Regions from separate parts of the Serratia sp. NA_112.1 genome, predicted to be linked through region 1. Evidence: predicted binding sites of a transcription regulator. Region 1 holds the regulator's gene; the other holds the start of a gene.
What was found. Region 1 encodes PurR, which represses purine synthesis genes. Its sites were predicted from a motif close to CANGCAAACGTTTGCNTG; they were not measured.

Region 1 (3,521 bases):
CTTACTACATCGATTACCGCAACGCGCGACCTGCCTACCTGGAAAATTTCTGGTCACTGGTTAACTGGGCATTTGTGGAAAAGAACCTGGCGTAACGCGGGGAAAAACAATCAGGCGCAGCGAGCTGCGCCTGTTTTACTTGAGGGGATCAGTTCAAAGCAGCGGTGAAGCTGAAAGCAATAATCACGGCCAGCGCACAAACGGTGGTGAACAGTGACATTTTCAGATCGGTATCCATTACAACTCCTTTTCAGATTGGGTTGCCCAAGGGTAAAAGGCACACAATTAATGCGTCAAACCATTTTCACACAGTTAAACAATAAAATCTTGTTATCATTTCCCGGTTTATTATACCGATTACCTCTTCCACTTTGGCTCAATATGGGACAAAATTCGCAGTTCACAACTGTGTACCGGCAAAATGCCCCTCCTGACCAAGCGCTGACGACTTCAACACACTAAAAACTCAGTTTTCGCTTCTTTGGAGAAGGATCTACGCAGGCAAACGATTAACATCATACTTACATACTGCAACATGTGAGTTCAGGAGTCATTCTTTACATGGCAACGATTAAAGATGTGGCCAAACGCGCTGGCGTTTCCACCACCACCGTTTCGCACGTCATCAATAAGACTCGTTTCGTCGCCGAAGAGACTAAAGCGGCCGTTGGCGCTGCGATTAAAGAGCTGCATTACTCACCCAGCGCCGTAGCGCGCAGCCTGAAGGTCAATCACACCAAATCGATTGGCCTGCTGGCCACCTCCAGCGAAGCCCCCTACTTTGCCGAAGTAATCGAGGCGGTAGAAAACAGCTGCTACAGCAAAGGCTATACGCTGATTTTGTGCAACTCGCACAACAATCTGGACAAACAGCGGGCCTATCTGGCGATGCTGGCACAAAAACGTGTCGATGGCCTGCTGGTAATGTGTTCGGAATATCCAGACCAACTGCTGGGTATGCTGGAAGACTATCGCAATATTCCAATGGTCGTCATGGACTGGGGCGCAGCCCGCGGTGATTTTACCGATAGCATTATTGATAACGCCTTCGAAGGCGGCTATCTGGCCGGGCGTTATCTGATTGAACGCGGTCACCGCGATATCGGTGCCATTCCAGGCCAACTGTCGCGCAATACCGGTGGCGGCCGCCATCAGGGTTTTTTAAAAGCCATGGAAGAAGCCAATATCGAAGTACGCGACGAGTGGATTGTTCAGGGCGACTTTGAGCCGGAATCCGGTTACAAGGCCATGCACCAGATCTTGTCGCAGAAGCATCGGCCGACCGCGGTATTCTGCGGCGGCGACATCATGGCGATGGGCGCGATCTGCGCCGCCGACGAACTTGGGCTGCGGGTGCCACAAGACATTTCGGTAATTGGCTACGATAACGTGCGTAACGCCCGCTATTTCACCCCGGCGCTGACCACCATTCATCAACCCAAAGAGCGTTTGGGTGAGATGGCGTTCACCATGTTGCTGGACCGTATAATCAGCAAGCGCGAAGAGTCGCAGGTGATTGAAGTGCATCCAAAGCTGATTGAGCGCCGTTCGGTCGCTGACGGCCCATTCATCGATTACCGCCGCTAATTGCTATCGCCGGAAGCCGCTGTGGCTTCCGGCACCACTTCGCTTAGCCATTCCTGATTCAGCGTTTCACTGTCCCCCAGGTAATCCAACAGCCAGGCCATCGCCGGTGATGGCCTATTCTGCTGCCAGGTCAGGCAACAGGGGCTGGCCGGAAACGGCTGCTGCAGCTGCAACGCTACCAGTTCCCCACGCTGCACCAATGGCAAGGCCTGATGCGCCGGCATCATGCCAACGCATAGGCCGGCACACAGACAGTCCAGCGCCGAGGCCCAGTCCGGCACCACCAGCCGCCGTTGGTTATCCAGTGTCCAGGTGACCCGCTTGGGCAGATTACGCGAGGTATCTTCCAGACACAGGGACGGGAAAGGCCGCAGTTGATCATCATTCAACAGGCCGTCCAACGCCGCCAGCGGATGTTGCGGACTGACCACACACAGCCAGCGCATGTCGCCCATATCGCGAAAGGCAAAGCCGCCGCCGACCGGCACCGCACGCGTCGCCCCAATCGCCATATCAGCACGTCCGTCCACCAGCGCATCCCAGACGCCGTTAAACACTTCCAGTTGAACCAAAAGTTCTACGTCGGGAAAATGGCGATAAAAATCCAGCACCAGTTGGCGACAACGCTGGGGTTTAACAATGATGTCTACCGCAATTTTTAGTTGACCACGCCAACCGTTAGCCACCTGCTGGCACTGGCGGCGAGTGTCGAGCATTTTTTTGATGACACTGCGCGCTTCCTGCACAAATACCACGCCGGCCGGGGTCAGTTCCACGTCACGATGCCGCCGTTCAAACAGCGGAACTGCCAGCCATTGTTCCAATTGCCGCACGGTATAACTGACCGCCGAGGGCACTCGGTGCAGTTCCTGCGCCGCTGCGCTGAAACTACCTGTGCGGGCGACCGCATCTACCACATCGAGAGAATATTCAGACCACACAATCTTGCCTTCAATTTTTTTAACAGCACTTCGCAAATATTACCGTTTCACAAGCAGAGATCCAGCCGGATACACTTGCCGGCGCTAAAAACCTGCGACATTAAAATATTAACGAGAAATACCATGAGAAATTCCTTTGGTTTTATGTTCTACCTTGCCGGCCTGAGTATGCTGGGTTACCTGGCCACCGACATGTACCTGCCCGCCTTTGGTGTAATGCAGCAAGATCTGCAAATTTCCGCCGGGGCGATCAGTGCCAGCCTCAGTATCTTCCTGGCCGGCTTTGCCTTTGCTCAACTGCTATGGGGTCCGCTTTCCGACCGTCTTGGCCGTAAACCGGTATTGCTGATTGGCCTGGCGCTATTTGCGCTGGGATGCCTGGGCATGCTGTGGGTACAAAATGCCGTTCAACTGTGGTCACTGCGGTTTATCCAGGCGATTGGCGTCTGTTCCGCCGCCGTCACTTGGCAGGCACTGGTGATCGACCGCTACCGTGAAGGCAAGGCAAACCGCGTATTCGCCACCATTATGCCGCTGGTAGCCCTCTCACCGGCTCTGGCGCCACTGGTCGGTGCCTGGCTACTGAACCACATGGGCTGGCGTGCCATTTTCGCCGTGCTGCTGGGCATTACCGTCATTCTCTTGCTACCGACTCTGCTGTTGAAAGAAAACGCCAAATCTTTGCCTTCCGCAGAAAATAAAAACGCCCTGACCTTCTGGCAACTACTGAAATCTCCGGTATTCAGCGGCAGCGTTATCATCTTTGCCGCCTGCTCCGCCGGCTTCTTCGCCTGGCTGACCGGTTCACCCTTTATTCTTGGCGATATGGGGTACAGCCCAAATGATATCGGCCTGAGTTATGTGCCACAGACCCTGGCCTTCCTGTTAGGGGGTTATGGCTGCCGCACCGCGTTAAATCGCATTAATGGCAACACCTTACTGCCGTGGCTGCTGGTAGCTTATGGCATCAGTATGGTGACGTTATATCTGGTT
Region 2 (3,521 bases), on a different contig from region 1:
CATGTCGATCGGCTGGTTGTCGAAATGGCTGTCATTCAGCGTCAGATGTTGTTCTTCGGTGGCTTCACCGATCACCGCATAAGGCGCACGCTCACGGCGGCAAATCTCGTCAAACTGAGCCATCTGTGCCGGTGCAATCGCCATCACATAACGTTCCTGCGATTCATTACACCAGACTTCCAGCGGGCTCATGCCCGGCTCGTCGTTCAGAATATCGCGCAGTTCGAAACGACCACCGCGGCCGCCGTCGCTGACCAGTTCAGGCATGGCGTTGGACAAGCCACCGGCACCGACATCGTGGATAAACAGAATCGGGTTTTGTTCGCCCAACTGCCAACAGCGGTCGATCACTTCCTGGCAACGACGTTCCATTTCCGGGTTGTCACGCTGTACCGAAGCGAAGTCCAGATCGGCATCAGACTGGCCGGAGGCCATCGATGATGCCGCGCCGCCGCCCAGACCGATATTCATCGCCGGGCCACCCAGCACCACCAGTTTGGCACCAACGGTGATTTCAGCTTTTTGTACGTGGTTGGCGCGAATGTTACCAATACCGCCCGCCAGCATGATCGGCTTGTGGTAGCCGCGCAGTTCCACGCCGTTATGGCTATTGACCTGCTCTTCATAGGTACGGAAGTAACCCACCAGTGCCGGACGGCCGAATTCGTTGTTGAACGCCGCACCGCCCAATGGGCCGTCGGTCATGATATCCAGAGCCGTTACAATACGGTCTGGCTTGCCGAAATCCTGCTCCCAGGGCTGTTCAAAGCCGGGAATGCGCAGGTTGGAAACCGAGAAGCCCACCAGACCGGCCTTGGGTTTGGCGCCACGACCGGTTGCGCCTTCGTCACGGATCTCACCACCGGAACCGGTAGCGGCACCCGGCCATGGGGAGATCGCCGTTGGGTGGTTATGGGTTTCCACCTTCATCAGGATATGAGTTTCTTCCTGATGGTAGTCATACTGGCCGCTTTCCGGTGCGGCGAAGAACCGACCAACCTGCGAGCCTTCCATCACCGCCGCGTTGTCTTTATAAGCCGACAGCACGTAATCCGGCGTCTGTTCGAAGGTATTTTTGATCATTTTAAACAGCGACTTCGGTTGCTGTTCACCATCGATGACCCAATCGGCGTTGAAAATTTTATGGCGGCAGTGCTCGGAGTTGGCCTGCGCGAACATGTAGAGTTCGATATCTGTCGGGTTGCGCCCCAGACCGGTAAAGGCATTCAGCAGATAGTCGATTTCGTCCTCGGCCAGTGCCAGACCCAGCTTGAGGTTAGCCTGCTCCAGCGCGCTGCGCCCTTCCCCCAGCATATCGACCCTCTGATAAGGTGCCGGCTGATGTTGAGCGAACAGTTGCTCCGCCTGTTGCAGGCTGCTGAAGACGGTTTCCATCATGCGGTCGTGCAACAAGACGGCAAGCTGCTGCCATTGGGCTTCGGTCAGCGCCTCTGCCTTGACGTAAAACGCCAGACCGCGCTCCAGCCGCAGCACCTGCTTCAAACCGCAGTTGTGGGCAATATCGCTGGCTTTGGAAGACCACGGAGAAATGGTACCCGGACGCGGCGTCACCAACAGCAGACGGCCTTCAGGGGCATGTTCGGCGAGAGAGGGGCCGTACTTGAGCAGACGCGCGAGCTTGGCGTGCTCTTCGGTATTTAGCGGCGCGCTAACATCAGCAAAGTGGACGTACTCGGCGTAGATATCACTGACAGGAAGGTGAGCGTCCTGGCAACGGGACAGCAGTTTGGTAACACGAAAAGCCGACAAAGCGGGCGAACCACGCAGTATTTCCATAATCAAAGTTCTCTCGTCTTCGAAGCAACTGACTTCAGCACTTCATTGGGCGCAACAGGGGGAAAACGCGCGCCATTATAGAGAATCTAGGCCGCCGACGAAACCGTTTGCGTAGCTATTATTGATAAAAGCTCTCCGCCCCCTCGAATTGTCATAACGTGTCAATAAAGTTGCACGCTGGCGCTTTGTTGCGCAAAATGCCCCGGCCCTGGTGATTTAACCATAAGAAAAGACTGGTTTGCGGTCAGCAGTGCATGTGTGCCACCACTGGATAACTATTTGAAACGCCTTAAAATAAACTACATTCTAATCGGTGTTGTTACCTTGCTTCTGGCGCTCGCCCTGTGGCCCAATATCACCTGGCGCGGCGGCCAGGGCGGGCAACTCGAAGAGATCAAATCACGCGGAGAGTTGCGTATCAGTACGCTAAACTCACCGTTGAACTATTTCACCACCAAGCAGGGGCCAAGCGGTCTCGACTACGAGTTGGCGAAACGCTTTGCCAACTACCTGGGCGTGAAACTGGTAGTGATCCCGCACAAGAACATTAATGACCTGTTTGACGATCTGGACGATGACGATGCCGACCTGTTGGCCGCCGGCCTGATCTACAATCAGGATCGCCTCAGTCGCGCGCGCACCGGCCCGGCTTATTATTCCGTTTCTCAACAGTTGGTTTATCGTCTGGGTACTGCCCGGCCGAAAACCTTTGCCGACATTAAAGGCAAACTGGCGGTGGCCTCCGGCTCGGCACACGTCAGAACCCTGAAACAGCTCAAACAAAGTAAATTCCCGGATCTCAGTTGGGAAGCCTCCAGCGATCTCACCTCCAAGGAGCTGTTGGAGCAGGTGGCCGACGGCAAGCTGGATTACACCCTCGGCGATTCCGTCACCATCGCGCTACTGCAACGTATCCACCCACAATTGGCCGTGGCGTTCGACGTCACCGATGAAGAACCGGTTACCTGGTACTTGAAACGTGGCACCGACGATAGCCTATATGCGGCAATGCTGGACTTCTACAGCCAGATGGTGGACGACGGCACCCTGGCGCGGCTAGAAGAGAAGTATCTCGGCCACGTAGGCAGTTTCGATTACGTCGACACCAAGACCTTCCTGTCCGCCATCGATTCGGTACTGCCGACTTTTCGCTCGCTGTTCGAAAAGTATGCCAACGAGATCGACTGGAAGCTGCTGGCGGCCATTGCCTATCAGGAATCACACTGGAACCCGCAGGCAACCTCACCGACCGGCGTACGTGGTCTGATGATGCTGACACGAGCCACTGCCGACGGCCTGGGGGTTAACGATCGTCTCGATCCCGAGGAAAGTATTCAGGGCGGTGCCCTCTACCTGCAAAGGCTGATGGCCAAGGTGCCCGACAGCGTGCCCGAAGATGAACGTATCTGGTTCTCACTGGCGGCCTACAACATGGGCTGGGGCCATATGCTCGATGCCCGTAAGCTGACCAAAATGCAAAAAGGCAATCCGGACAGTTGGGTCGACGTCAAACAGCGTCTGCCGATGCTCAGCCAGAAACGCCACTACCCGCAATTAACCTACGGCTATGCGCGTGGGCGCGAAGCCTATAACTACGTGGAAAACATTCGCCGCTATCAGGTTAGCCTGGTGGGTTATTTGCAAGAAAAGGAGAGAAAGGCGACGCAGGAAGCGGCCGAGCAGGTGGAACTGGGGAAAGGCTATCCGGCCGTGACACCGGAGTT

Region 2: the regulator PurR is predicted to act here: its motif matches at 1,894-1,911, upstream of purL (phosphoribosylformylglycinamidine synthase).

The regions. Positions count from the first base shown of each region.
Region 1 is NZ_JBQZFO010000003.1:411,557-415,077, reverse strand. It holds gene sodB (superoxide dismutase [Fe]) at 1-95, shown strand, start outside; gene cydH (cytochrome bd-I oxidase subunit CydH) at 149-238, opposite strand; gene purR (HTH-type transcriptional repressor PurR) at 562-1,587, shown strand; gene punR (DNA-binding transcriptional activator PunR) at 1,584-2,528, opposite strand; gene punC (purine nucleoside transporter PunC) at 2,652-3,521, shown strand, end outside.
Region 2 is NZ_JBQZFO010000010.1:68,051-71,571, forward strand. It holds gene purL (phosphoribosylformylglycinamidine synthase) at 1-1,797, opposite strand, end outside; gene mltF (membrane-bound lytic murein transglycosylase MltF) at 2,077-3,521, shown strand, end outside.